One region of the Streptomyces sp. NBC_01485 genome, then DNA from elsewhere that is predicted to be linked to it. Evidence: riboswitches for the same ligand, from Rfam matches in the RefSeq annotation. Region 1 holds a riboswitch; each other region holds the start of a gene.

What was found. A riboswitch is a leader RNA that binds a small molecule or an ion and turns the genes downstream of it on or off. The one in region 1 is predicted to bind cobalamin.
Region 2: it holds a riboswitch for cobalamin, as region 1 does, so the genes downstream of both, OG352_RS33675 (ABC transporter substrate-binding protein) here and OG352_RS28865 (ribonucleoside-diphosphate reductase subunit alpha) in region 1, are expected to answer to the same signal.
Region 3: it holds a riboswitch for cobalamin, as region 1 does, so the genes downstream of both, OG352_RS09695 (cobalamin biosynthesis protein) here and OG352_RS28865 (ribonucleoside-diphosphate reductase subunit alpha) in region 1, are expected to answer to the same signal.
Region 4: it holds a riboswitch for cobalamin, as region 1 does, so the genes downstream of both, OG352_RS39480 (5-methyltetrahydropteroyltriglutamate--homocysteine S-methyltransferase) here and OG352_RS28865 (ribonucleoside-diphosphate reductase subunit alpha) in region 1, are expected to answer to the same signal.

The regions. Positions count from the first base shown of each region.
Region 1 is NZ_CP109435.1:6,356,623-6,359,823, forward strand. Features, by position in the region: gene OG352_RS28865 (ribonucleoside-diphosphate reductase subunit alpha) at 1-1,858, opposite strand, end outside; cobalamin riboswitch at 1,983-2,118, opposite strand; gene mctP (monocarboxylate uptake permease MctP) at 2,290-3,201, opposite strand, start outside.
Region 2 is NZ_CP109435.1:7,623,899-7,627,099, forward strand. Features, by position in the region: gene OG352_RS33670 (FecCD family ABC transporter permease) at 1-606, opposite strand, end outside; gene OG352_RS33675 (ABC transporter substrate-binding protein) at 603-1,700, opposite strand; cobalamin riboswitch at 1,769-1,969, opposite strand; gene OG352_RS33680 (hypothetical protein) at 2,132-2,350, shown strand; gene OG352_RS33685 (LLM class flavin-dependent oxidoreductase) at 2,416-3,201, opposite strand, start outside.
Region 3 is NZ_CP109435.1:2,092,170-2,095,370, forward strand. Features, by position in the region: gene OG352_RS09685 (inorganic phosphate transporter) at 1-942, shown strand, start outside; gene OG352_RS09690 (hypothetical protein) at 993-1,214, shown strand; cobalamin riboswitch at 1,353-1,491, shown strand; gene OG352_RS09695 (cobalamin biosynthesis protein) at 1,593-2,534, shown strand; gene OG352_RS09700 (cobyric acid synthase) at 2,531-3,201, shown strand, end outside.
Region 4 is NZ_CP109435.1:9,096,363-9,099,563, reverse strand. Features, by position in the region: gene OG352_RS39485 (sensor histidine kinase) at 1-1,099, opposite strand, end outside; cobalamin riboswitch at 1,550-1,720, shown strand; partial or broken gene OG352_RS39480 (5-methyltetrahydropteroyltriglutamate--homocysteine S-methyltransferase) at 1,704-2,303, shown strand; partial or broken gene OG352_RS39475 (transposase) at 2,370-3,010, shown strand.

The DNA of each region.
Region 1 (3,201 bases):
ACACGCCCGCGATGGAAGCGATGGTGGCGGTGGGCGCGATGGCCAGCAGCAGCGAGTTGCGCAGGCCGGTCGCCGCGATCCGCTCGCGCAGCGCCGCCCAGCGCTCCGGCCAGGTGAACTCGACGCCGTAGTGGTCGGGGTGCAGCACGCCCCGGGCGGTGCGGGTCTTGTCCCAGGCCGGCAGCGGGCCGCCCCGCTCGGCGAGGCCGGCGGAGGCCTCGTACGCGGCGAGCATGATGCGCTCGGCGATCCGGGTGGAGAGCGCCTTGGCCTCGGGGGAGTCGAAGGGCAGCCGCAGCTTGAAGAAGACGTCCTGGAGGCCCATCGCGCCCAGGCCCACCGGCCGCCAGCGGGCGTTGGAGCGGCCCGCCTGCTCGGTCGGGTAGAAGTTGATGTCGACGACCCGGTCGAGGAAGGTGACGGCCGTGCGGACGGTCTCGTCCAGCCGCTCCCAGTCGATGTCGCCGGTCGCCGTGTCGACGAACGCGCCCAGGTTCACCGAACCCAGGTTGCAGACCGCCGTCTCGCCGTCGTCGGTCACCTCCAGGATCTCCGTGCAGAGGTTGGAGGAGTGGACGACGTGACCCGGCTCGGCCGTCTGGTTGGCGGTGCGGTTGGCGGCGTCCTTGAAGGTCATCCAGCCGTTGCCGGTCTGCGCGAGGGTGCGCATCATCCGGCCGTACAGGTCACGGGCGGGGATGGTCTTCTTCGCGAGCCCGTCCGCCTCGGCCTTGCGGTACGCCGCGTCGAACTCGTCGCCCCACAGGTCGACCAGTTCGGGCACGTCCGACGGCGAGAACAGCGACCACTGCTCGTCCGCGTTCACGCGGCGCATGAACTCGTCCGGGATCCAGTGCGCGAGGTTCAGGTTGTGCGTACGGCGGGCGTCCTCACCGGTGTTGTCCCGCAGCTCCAGGAACTCCTCGATGTCGGAGTGCCAGGTCTCCAGGTAGACCGCCGCCGCGCCCTTGCGCCGCCCGCCCTGGTTCACGGCGGCGACGGAGGCGTCCAGCGTCTTCAGGAACGGCACGATGCCGTTGGAGTGCCCGTTGGTCCCGCGGATCAGCGAACCGCGGCTGCGGATGCGGGAGTACGACAGACCGATGCCGCCGGCGTGCTTGGAGAGGCGGGCGACCTGGTGGTAGCGGTCGTAGATGGAGTCCAGCTCGTCCAGCGGGGAGTCCAGCAGGTAGCAGGACGACATCTGGGGGTGCCGGGTACCGGAGTTGAAGAGCGTGGGGGAGGACGGGAGGTAGTCCAGGCGGCTCATCAGCCGGTAGAGGGCCGCGACCTCGTCCAGCGCGCGCGGGCTGTCGTCCTCGGCGAGGCCGGAGGCGACCCGCAGCAGGAAGTGCTGGGGCGTCTCGACGACCTTGCGGGTGATCGGGTGCCGCAGCAGGTAGCGGCTGTGCAGGGTGCGCAGGCCGAAGTAGCCGAAGCGGTCGTCGGCCTGTTCGTCGATCAGCGCGTCGAGGCGCACGGCGTGGACGCGCACGAACTCGGCGGTGCGGTCCGCGATCAGGCCCTCGCGGTGGCCGACGGCGACCGAGCCGGTGAACGACGTGACGCCCTGGGAGGCGGCCTCCGCGGCGATGCCGACCGTCAGCAGCCGGGCGGCCAGCTTCGAGTAGGCGGGGTCCTCGGAGATCAGGCCGGCGGCCGCCTCCGTGGCCAGCTCGCGCAGCTCCGCCTCGTCGGCCCGGGCGGACCGGCCGCGCAGGGCCGCGGCGGCGACCCGGCCGGGGTCGGCGTCGGGCAGATCGGCGGTCAGCTCGGTCAGGGTACGCAGCAACGCGGTACCGGGACCGTCGGTCTTCAGCTCGGTGACTGAAGCCGGTTCGGCTGGCGCGATGGTCACGTGGGGCTCTCCCTCGCTCGGCGGTGGGCCTGGCGGAGGGCAGGGGGCAGCACACGAGCGCACGGGGCGTCGCGTCCACCGGCCCGCTCCACGAGGCCCGGACGTCAGGGCACCCGGACCTGCTGGACCGGGAGCGCTGTCGGCAGGTCCTCGGACTGGCCATGCGTGCGCAAATACAGAGGTACGCACGCGAGTACACCGTTGCGGGACAGTTCCGGATTCGCACCGGATTCCCCTGCGGCGACAGCGAGCACGAGCATACATCTTGTGTTCACCCGTCATGCCACCCCCAGATGTTGTGTCGCGCCGACTTCAGAGCGTGTCGGAGCGTCAACTCATGGGTACGACCGCGGGCTATGGCGCGGGCTACGACCGCGGGCCGCCGGAGGTCCTGCCGCCGGCGGCCCGCAGTCGGTCGCGGTGTCGGCCGTCTAGTGAGCGGACCCGGCCGTCGCCGGGGGAAGCTCCACCTGGACGCCCTTGTCGCCGGCGTCCGCCGTGTAGTCCTCCGGGCGGGTCTCGTCGACGCCCTCCGGGGCCTTCGCCGCCTTCAGGACGAAGGTGAGGACCACGGTGACGACGACGTTGAGGACGAACGCCGTCAGGCCGATGTAGCCGATCTCACCGATGCCCGGGATCTCCTTCGCCGAGCCGCCGAAGTGCTTCTGGGTCGGGGAGGCGACGCCGTACGCGGCGAACGTGCCGTAGATCATGCCGACCGCCCAGCCGGCGAGCAGGGCCCAGCGGTGGAACCAGCGAGTGAAGAGGCCGCCGACCAGGGCCGGGAAGGTCTGCAGGATCCAGATGCCGCCCAGGAGCTGGAAGTTGATGGCGACCGTCTTGTCCATGGTGAGGACGAAGGCCAGGGCTCCCACCTTCACCAGCAGCGAGACCAGCTTGGAGACCTTGGTCTCCTGCGCGGGCGTCGCGTCCGGCCTGATGAAGTCCTTGTAGATGTTCCGGGTGAAGAGGTTCGCGGCCGCGATCGACATGATGGCGGCCGGGACGAGCGCGCCGATGCCGATCGCCGCGAACGCCACGCCCGCGAACCAGTCCGGGAACATGTCCTCGAAGAGCTGCGGGATCGCCAGTTGCCCGTTGGTGACCTTGACCCCGGCCGCGATCGCCATGAAGCCCAGCAGCGCGAGCAGACCCAGCATCAGGGAGTACAGCGGCAGGATCGTGGTGTTGCGGCGGATCACCTCACGGCTGCGGGAGGACAGCGTCGCCGTGATGGAGTGCGGGTACATGAACAGCGCGAGCGCCGAGCCGAGCGCGAGCGTCGCGTACGTCCACTGGCCGGGTTCCGCCGGGGCCAGCGCGCCGCGCGGCTTGCCGGTGGC
Region 2 (3,201 bases), 1.3 Mb from region 1:
GCGCGTGGTCTCCGCGTCCGCGGCCGTCAGGATGACGAACGAGGTGAGCGCGGAGAACAGTTGCATGGCCGCCACACCGGCGAGCACCACCCGGTCCGTGGTGCCGCCGAGGGTGTGGCTGAGCAGCAGCACCAGCGCGAAGGAGAGCGCCGCGCCCAGGAACGCGCCCCCGGAGAGCGACAGGACACCGCCGCCCACGCCGAGCACGACGACCAGGACCGCGCCGGTCGAGGCCCCGGAGGAGACGCCGAGGACGAAGGGGTCGGCGAGCGGATTGCGCAGCAGCGACTGCATCACCGCGCCGCACACGGCGAGCCCGGCCCCGCACACGGCGGCCAGCAGCGTGCGCGGCAGCCGCAGATTCCATACGATCCCGTCCCGGATCGGCGTCAACTCCGCCTGCCCCCAGCCGAGATGGGCGGCCACCGACGCCCACACGTCACCGACGGCGATGTCGGCCGGGCCGATGGTGATCGCCACGGCGACGGAGAGGACCAGCAGCGCGAGTCCCGCCGCCCACAGCAGCGCGCGACGCAGCCCGCGCACCGCCGCCGGGCTAGCTGACGGGGTTGCCGTCGGGGTCGTCGCCGGCAGGGCGTCGGTCATCCCCCGAGGCCGTACGCGCGCAGCGCCGCCGCCACTTTCTCCACGCCCTCGACGGTCCGGACGGTCGGGTTCATGGCCTGCCCGGACAGCAGCACGTACCGCTTCTTCTTCACCGCCGTCATGTTCTTCGTGACCGGGTCGGACTCCAGGAACTCGATCTTCTTCGCGGCGGTCTCGGCCGTCTCCTGCTTACGGCTCAGGTCGCCGATGACCAGGACGTCGGGGTCGCGGTCGGCGACGGTCTCCCAGTTGACCTGGGGCCACTCGTCGTGGCTGTCCTCGAAGGCGTTCTTCGCGCCGAGCTCGCGGGTGATGATGCCGGGGGCGCCGCAGCAGCCCGCCAGATACGGGGACTGGGAGTTGGCGAACCAGTACATGAGGGTGATGTCCTGGGCGTCGAGCCCCGAGACGGCCTTGTCCACCCGGGCCTTCAGGTCGGCGACGAGCTTCGTGCCGCGCTCCTCGACGCCGAAGACCCTGGCCAGGTCGGTGACTTCGCCGTAGACCGCGTCCATGGTGAGCGGCTCGGTGCGCGAGCCGTCGCCGTCGCCGGTGTTGTCCTTGCCTACGCAGTCGGAGGGGGAGAGGTAGGTGGGCACGCCGAGCTTCTCGAACTGCTCGCGGGTGGCGACGCCGCCCTTGCCGAGGGTGGAGGCGAACGAGGAGGCGACGAAGTCGGGTTCGGCGTCCAGGACCTTCTCGAAGGAGGGGGCCTTGTCGGCCAGCCGCGTCACCTTCGCATTGGCCTTCTCCAGCCCCTTCGCCACCGGGTCGGTCCAGGTGGCGGTGCCCGCCATACGGTCGGCCAGCCCGAGGGAGAGCATGATCTCGGTCGTGCCCTGGTTGAGCGAGACCGCCCGCTTCGGAGGCCCGTCGACGCGGACCTTCTGCCCGCAGTTGTCGAGCGTGACCGGATAGCCGCCGGAGCCCCCCGACGCCGAGCCCTTGCCCGAAGAGGCGGATGAGCCGGACGAGTTGGGCGAGTCGGACGAGCCGGATGCGGCGGTGGAGCCACCGCAGCCGGTCAGCAACAGGCCGCCGGCCAGGAACAGCACGGCAGGACGAACAGGGCGGACGGGGCGTGCGAGCGGCACGGAACTTCCTTCGGTGTCGAGGGCCCTTGCGCGAAGCCCGGTCGTACGGTGCTCCCCCGGCCGTCTTACGGCATCGGAGGCCGCCAGCAGGTCTTCGGACTCGGGGTCAACCGGACGAGGCGCCTTCCCGGACCGCGATCGCGCTCCAGTGGCCAGTGCCCCGCCCGTCGCCCTTACCGCTGCGCGTCAGCTCCGGATTCGCACCGGATTCCCTGGCTCATGCACGTACAAATACGCACATGGGTACGACTGGCTTCGGCAAGTTACCACAGGGGCCCCGGGCTCCCGGCCGGGAGAACGGGGCCGCCGTTACGCGCAGGCCCGGGGGAGTAGCCTCGAAGTACGGAGGACATTTCGCACATCCCGGCCGTCGCCGCCGCGCCGCCGTATCAGCCGTACCAGCCGTACCAGCCGACGGGAAGGTGAGGACGATGGTGACGTTCGTGACCGTGATCGTGATCCTGGCGATGATCGCGCTCGGGGTGTTCCTCATTCACCGGCTCAACACGCAGCACGGCGAACGCATCGCCGCCTTCCACTACGGCCGCTCCGGGACACCGATCGAGGGACCGGACCCGACGGCCCCCCGCAGATCACGCTCGCGCAGACGGCCCCACCTCCGACACCGCACCCACAAGGGAACGCTGTGAGCCCCCGGTCCTGACAGCAGGTCGCCGTCCATGGGCCCACGCATTCCACGCGTCTTCCACGCGTCCTATGCGTCCTGGATGTCGAACTCCGGGATCAGGTCCCCGATCAGCCGGATGCTGCGCAGCACGCTCTCGTGGGGCAGGGCGCCCACCTGCTGGAAGCACATGAGGCGGTCGATGCCCAGGTCGGCGTAGGCGCGGAGCTTCTTGCGGCAGGTTTCGGGGCTGCCGACGATCAGGGAGTCCTGTTCGCTGAGGGCCTCGAACAGCTCGTCGTCGGGGACGGTCTCGCCCTGGAGGATGCGGCCGATGGCCAGTTGGGCGCGGTTCGGGCCGCCGGACGCCGCGGCCTCGGCGCGCAGGAAGGCGCCGGCCAGGCCACCACCGCCCGGGGCGCTGACGAGTTCCTGCTCGCGGGCCATGTTCTCGACGAACGCCTCGGCGGCCTCGAAGAAGATCAGCGCACGTGCGGTGTACCAGGCGGCCGCGGCCGCCGCGCCGTCGCGCATGGCCTGTTCGTCGGTCTCGGCGCAGTGCACGAAGGTGAAGAAGGCGACCTGGTCGTTGACGAACGCGCCGACCGGTTCCCGGCAGTCGGCGGCCGCCGTCCGGTACAGCTCGACCAGCCGCTGAACCCGGTCGAGCGATTCCCACAGCGTGGTGCCGAGCACCCCGACCCCGCGCCGCCCGGCCTCCTCGAACGAGGCGGGGGTGGAGGCCGCCTGCCACAGCGGCGGGTGCGGACGCTGGTAGGGCGCGGGCAGCACCGGCACGCCGCCGGTGACGGTGGTGTCCCCGGCCCACATCCGCGGCACCTGACGGAAGGTGTCGGCGACCTGGTCGCGGACCGT
Region 3 (3,201 bases), 4.3 Mb from region 1:
TCCCACGCCCTCATGGGCGGCCTGATCGGCGCCACCATCGCCTCGGCCGGCGCCGGCGCGGTGCACGGCGACGCGCTGGTCACCAAGGTGCTGATCCCGGCGATCGCGGCGCCGATCGTCGCCGGCGTCGCGGCTCTGCTCGCGACCCGCCTGTCCTACAGCCTCGGCAGGAAGGCCGACGGCAAGGCCGCGGCGAAGGGCTACCGCGCGGGCCAGATCGCCTCGGCCGGCCTGGTCTCCCTCGCGCACGGCACCAACGACGCGCAGAAGACGATGGGCATCATCACCCTCGCCCTGGTCGCCGGCGGCGCCGTGGCCCCCGACTCCGACCCGCCCACCTGGGTCATCCTCTCCGCCGGTCTCGCGATCGCGCTCGGCACCTACCTCGGCGGCTGGCGCATCATCCGCACCATGGGCAAGGGCCTGACCGACCTTCAGCCGCAGCAGGGCTTCGCCGCCCAGACCAGCGCGGCCACGGTCATCCTGGCCTCCTCCCACCTCGGCTTCTCCCTCTCCACCACGCACTCGGTCTCCGGTGCGGTGATGGGCGCGGGCCTGGGCCGCAAGGGCGGGGTGGTCCGCTGGTCGACGGCGACCCGCATGTTCGTCGCGTGGGGTCTGACGCTCCCGGCGGCGGCCCTGGTGGGCGCGCTGGCCGAGTCGGTCACCGACCTCGGCGACTGGGGTACGGCGGTCGTGGCCGTGTTCCTGGTGGCCTCCAGCGCGGCGATCTGGAAGATCTCGCGGCGCGAGGTCGTCGACGCGTCGAACGTCAACGAGACCGATGAGCCCGATGCGACCGGTACGACCGAGGAGTCGCCGGGCGTGATCACCGCGGCGATCGCAGCGGTGACCCCGCCTCCGGCGGGCCCGGTCACCGACGGCCTGACGGCCACCATCCCGTCCCCGGCCGCCACGTCCACCGAGCCCACGGCCGTCTGAGCCCGCGCGCTCAGCACGAAGCGCACCCGGTACGAAGGAAGAGAAACAGCATGAAGATCGACTGGGCGGCCCTGGGCTCCGTCTTCGGCGTCAGTCTCGTGGTCACCGTGGGCCTCGTGGCCCTGTTCACCCTCGGCATCATGGGCCTGTCCCGCCAGGAGCGGGTCACGGCCGAGGGCGGCTCGGCCGCCCTCGCGGTGACGGGCGCCTACGCGTGCTTCGCGGCCTGCGCGGCGGCGGTGGCCTACGGGATCTCACTGATCGTCGTCTGACGCGCCACCTGAACACCCCCGGGGTGCGGGACGGATCACCGTCGCGCACCCCGTTCTCGTGGTTCCCGTGACCGCGGCAACCGCCTCTGTGTGGGGTTCTGCACACTCCAGCCTCGCAGGTCAACGGCAAGTTGACGGGTCTTCCGGGCCCGTGGTGGACTGCCCGAGCCATATACGGCGGCAGGAGAGGAAGCCGGTGCGAATCCGGCGCGGTCCCGCCACTGTCACCGGGGAGTGAACCCCGGGAGCCAGGAACTCTCGCCGCCGGTCTCGTCGAACCAGGGCGTGGACACCCTGAGTGAGGACATATCGCCATGCTCGGCTGCCGATCGAGGTTCAGTACCAGCGCACCCTCCGACTCAGCGACCGGCTGAGCCGATGCGTGCCGATCGCGTCTTCGCGTACGGCGCCGCCGCCGGCCTTCTCGGCGACCACCTGCTCGGCGACCCGCGCCGCGGCCATCCGGTGGCCGCGTTCGGGCGGGCCGCGGGCGCCGTGGAGCGGGTGTTGTGGCGCGACCATCGCGGGTGGGGGGCGCTGCACACCGGGGTGTGCGTCGGCGGCGCCGTCGCCCTCGCGGCCGGTGCCGTGCGCTGCGTACGGTCCTCCCGCACCGCCTCCGTCGCCCTCACCGCCGCCGCCACCTGGGCCGTCGTCGGCGGGACCTCGCTCGCGCGCGAGGCGCGGGCCGTCGGGCGGGCGCTGGAGGCCGGGGACGTCGAAGGGGCCAGGGCGCGGCTGCCGCATCTGTGCGGCCGGGATCCGCAGGCGCTGGACGCCGACGGGATCGCCCGGGCCGTCGTCGAGTCAGTCGCCGAGAACACCTCGGACGCCGTGGTGGGGGCCCTGGTGTGGGGAGCCGTGGGCGGGGTGCCCGGGCTCGTCGGGTTCCGCGCCGTGAACACGCTCGACGCCATGGTCGGGCACAAGTCGCCCAGACACCGGCGCTACGGCTGGGCCTCCGCCCGTCTCGACGACGTGGCCGGCTGGCCGGGCGCCCGCCTCACCGCCGTCCTCGCGGCCGCCGCCGGCGACGATCCGCGGGGCGCCGTGCGCGCCTGGCGCACCGACGCCGCCAAGCACCCGAGCCCGAACGCCGGTCCCGTGGAGGCCTCGTTCGCGGGCGCCCTCGGGGTGCGGCTGGGCGGGACGCTGTCCTACGGCGGGCGGGTGGAGCACCGGCCCGTGCTCAACTCCCCGGGCCGCGCCGTGGACGTACCCGACATCGAGCGGGCCGTACGGCTCTCCCGGCGCGTCGGGCTGCTCGCCCTCGGCGTCGGGGTCGCCGGGCGGCTTCTCGCGAAGGGACGCAGGTCATGACGGGCGGCGGGCTGCTGGTCGCCGGCACCACCTCCGACGCCGGCAAGAGCGTCGTCACGGCCGGCATCTGCCGGTGGCTGGTGCGGCAAGGGGTGAAGGTCGCGCCCTTCAAGGCGCAGAACATGTCCCTCAATTCGTTCGTCACGCGCGAAGGCGCCGAGATCGGGCGGGCCCAGGCCATGCAGGCCCAGGCCTGCCGGGTCGAGCCGACCGCGCTGATGAACCCGGTGCTGCTCAAGCCCGGCGGCGAGCAGAGCAGCCAGGTGGTGCTGCTCGGGAAGCCCGTCGGGGAGCTCAGTGCCCGGGGGTATCACGGGGGGCGGCAGCAGAAACTCCTCGGAACCGTTCTCGACTGCCTCGCCGAGTTGCGGGGCACGTATGACGCGGTGATCTGTGAGGGGGCCGGCTCTCCTGCCGAGATCAATCTTCGGCGGACCGACATCGTGAACATGGGGATCGCGCGGGGCGCGCGGCTGCCCGTGCTCGTCGTCGGCGACATCGACCGCGGCGGGGTCTTCGCGTCCTTCTTCGGGACGGTCGCGCTGCTCTCGCCAGAGGACCAGGAACTCGTCGCCGGGTTCCTCGTCAACAAGTTCCGCGGGGACGTCTCCCTGCTGGAGCCGGGCCTCGACATGCTGCACGGGCTCACCGGGCGGCGGACGTACGG
Region 4 (3,201 bases), 2.7 Mb from region 1:
CAACGAATCCGCCTTCCGGCCGTGGTCCCGCTGCGAGTTCGCCCCCCAGTGCCCGCGCCCGCTCCGTCATGCCGGCGATGCCGCTGCCCCCGCCCGGCCTGGCCGGGCGGGCTGTCATGCGGCCGTCGTCCTCGACAGCCACAGTCAGCTCCCGGTCCCCGTAGGCGAGCCGGATCGTGACGTGTCCGGCGCCGCTGTGTCGAGCCACGTTGGTCAGTGATTCCTGCACGATCCGGTACGCGGCCAGGTCGACTCGGGCAGGCAACGCGCGCTCAGCCCCAGTCCGTTCGATCCGCACCGCGAGCCCCGCGAGATTCGCCGAGCCCACCAACGTGTCCACCCGGGCCAGCCCAGGCGTGGGCGCCCTGGGCGCGTCCTCGTCAACCCGGCGGAGCACATCGAGGGTGGCCCGCAACTCCTGCAACGTGTCCCGACTACCCGCCTTGATGGCGCTCAGCGCCGCCTCAGCCTGCGCAGGGTCCTTCTTCAGACGGTGCAGGGCCGCGCCCGACTGTACGTTGATCATCGAAATGTTGTGCCCGATCACATCGTGCAGCTCGCGGGCGATGCGCAACCGTTCTTCGGTCGCCCGCAGCCGCGCCTCCTCCTCGGCATACGCCAGCCGGCCGTGCCGCCCACTGCCGAGAGCCACGACGGCGACCAGCCAGCCAGTGAGCATGAACACCGCCGTACCGGTGACATCGCTCGCGGTCGTGAGGGTGGCCGCGCCCACGCCGATCACCATGGCCGCCGCCATGGCGATGGCCGCCTGCATCCGGCCCTGGGCCGCGATGGCGTACAGCGCCACGATCGGAACCAGAACCAGCGGCCCGTCGACGTCACTCAGCACGTAGTAGGCGCCCGTGCCCACCACCGTGAACCAGCCCACGGCCACCGGATACCGACGCCGAAAGAGCAACGCGCCACACACCACGATCACCAGCAGCCAGGACACGACCCGCGAAGGCAGCGGGTCGCCGCCGTGGCCCAACAGCTTCCCCTCGGGAAACGCCACCAATACGAACACCCCGCCGGCCAGCGCAGCATCGGCGCGGGCGCCACGAGGCAGCCGGACACGGATCTGTTCGAAGAGCGCCACACGTCCATTCTGCCCGTGCCGCCGATCCACGGTGGACACCGAGCAGGCAAGGGGGCGGAATGTGGGGCAACCGGTCCGGCACAACGGGCAAGGGTCCGCGCCCATCGGTTCTTACCTGACCGGGCGGCCAGGGACCCGCGGCACGCAGGGACCAAGGACCGCCTCACCGGCATAGTCGTGATCGACTTTGCGTGCCGGTCGCCACGACCCAGCACGGCCGTCCTCATCCCGTCCCAGCACCATCCCAGCACGGTAGGGATGAGCAGGGGTAATCACAGGTGACGAAGGGTCAGGTTTCCCATCACCAGGGCGGGAAGCGCGCGTGCGGCGTTTCCCGCCCTCGGCCTGTTTCACACACGCCCGCCGCATGGTCCTCCTCACCATCCGGATGGTGGACGTCACCCGCCGTGTCCCTGAGCGGGCCCGTAGGCCGGCCGGTGCAGCTGGTTCGCCCCGTCCGCCAGGCGGGATGCGTCGCAAGAGGGAACCCGGTGGGAATCCGGGACTGCCCCGCAGCGGTGAGCGGGAACGACCGCCGTCATACGCACTGGACCCGGTGAACAGGGTGCAGTCCTACGGCACCCGCTACGTCCGCCCGCCGGTCCTGGCCGGCGACATCTCGCGGCCCGAGCCGATGACCGTGCGATGGACGACGTATGCCCAGTCTCTGACCGAGCGCCCGGTCAAGGGCATGCTCACCGGACCGGTCACCATGCTCGCCTGGTCCTTCGTCCGCGACGACCAGCCCCTCGGCGACACCGCCCGCCAGGTGGCCCTCGCCCTGCGCGACGAGGTCAACGACCTTGAGGCCGCAGGGACTTCGGTGATCCAGGTGGACGAGCCCGCGCTGCGCGAGACGCTCCCGCTACGGGCCGCCGACCGCCCGGCCTACCTGGCGTGGGCCACGGAGGCGTTCCGGCTCAGCACGAGCGGAGTACGGCCGGACACACAGGTCCACACGCACATGTGCTACGCCGAGTTCGGCGACATCGTCCAGGCCATCGACGACCTCGACGCCGACGTCATCAGCCTGGAGGCCGCCCGCTCCCACATGCAGGTCGCCCGCGGACTCGCCGCCCACGGCTACCCGCGCGAGGCCGGACCCGGCGTCTACGACATCCACTCCCCGCGGGTGCCCAGCATCGAGGAAGCCGCCGAACTGCTCCGTACCGGCCTGAAGGCGATTCCCGCCGAACGGCTGTGGGTCAACCCCGACTGCGGGCTGAAGACCCGCGGCTGGCCCGAGACCCGCGCCTCGCTGGAGCCGGGCCGGCGGTTGTCGTATTCCGTCGGAATGACCATCACCGACGCCATCCACCAGGCGGTGCTGAAGATCCCGAGGACGGCGTGGACGTCGGCCTACGACGCCGGCGGCACCGAGCGGCCCGGGTGCCTGGGTCGCGGAGATCACCGACATGCCCGACCTGAGCACGTGGCCGAAGGGGATGCGGCGGACCGTCCGCAAGGAACGCCCGCACCCCGGCGCCCAGTTGCGGTTCACCGACCTCGACGGGCTGCGGCTGACCTGTTTCGCGACCAACATCAAAGGGCGGCCAGCTCGCCGACCTCGAACTACGTCATCGCCGTCGGGCCCGCTGCGAGGACCGCATCCGAGGCGCCCGCGACACCGGACTGCGCAACCTGCCCCTGCACGACACCGCACAGAACCGGATCTGGCCGGAGATCGTCTCCCTCGCACTCGACCTCCTCGCCTGGATGCCCATGCTCGCCCTGACCGGCCAAACCCGCCGCTGGGAACCCAAGAAGCTCCGCCTGCGCCTGTTCTCCGCCGCCGCCCAGCTCGTGCACACCGGACGCCGCCACTGGCTCCGCTTCACCGCCCGATGGCCCTGGATCGATGTCATCACCCACGCGATCGACAGGCTCCACAGCCTCCCGAACCCCATCTGACCAGCCACCTCGACCGTCCCGACAACCCGCACCACCACACCGGTGAAGTGGAACCCGGCGCCCATCCGACGCGAGAGCCGGGCCCTCGACCTGCCCCAGCCCCGAAAAGACCCACCACACAGCCACAAAGTCCCCGTCAGCAAGCTGACGGGGACTCATGAATGATCGAGGCTAACGGATTTGTCACAGCC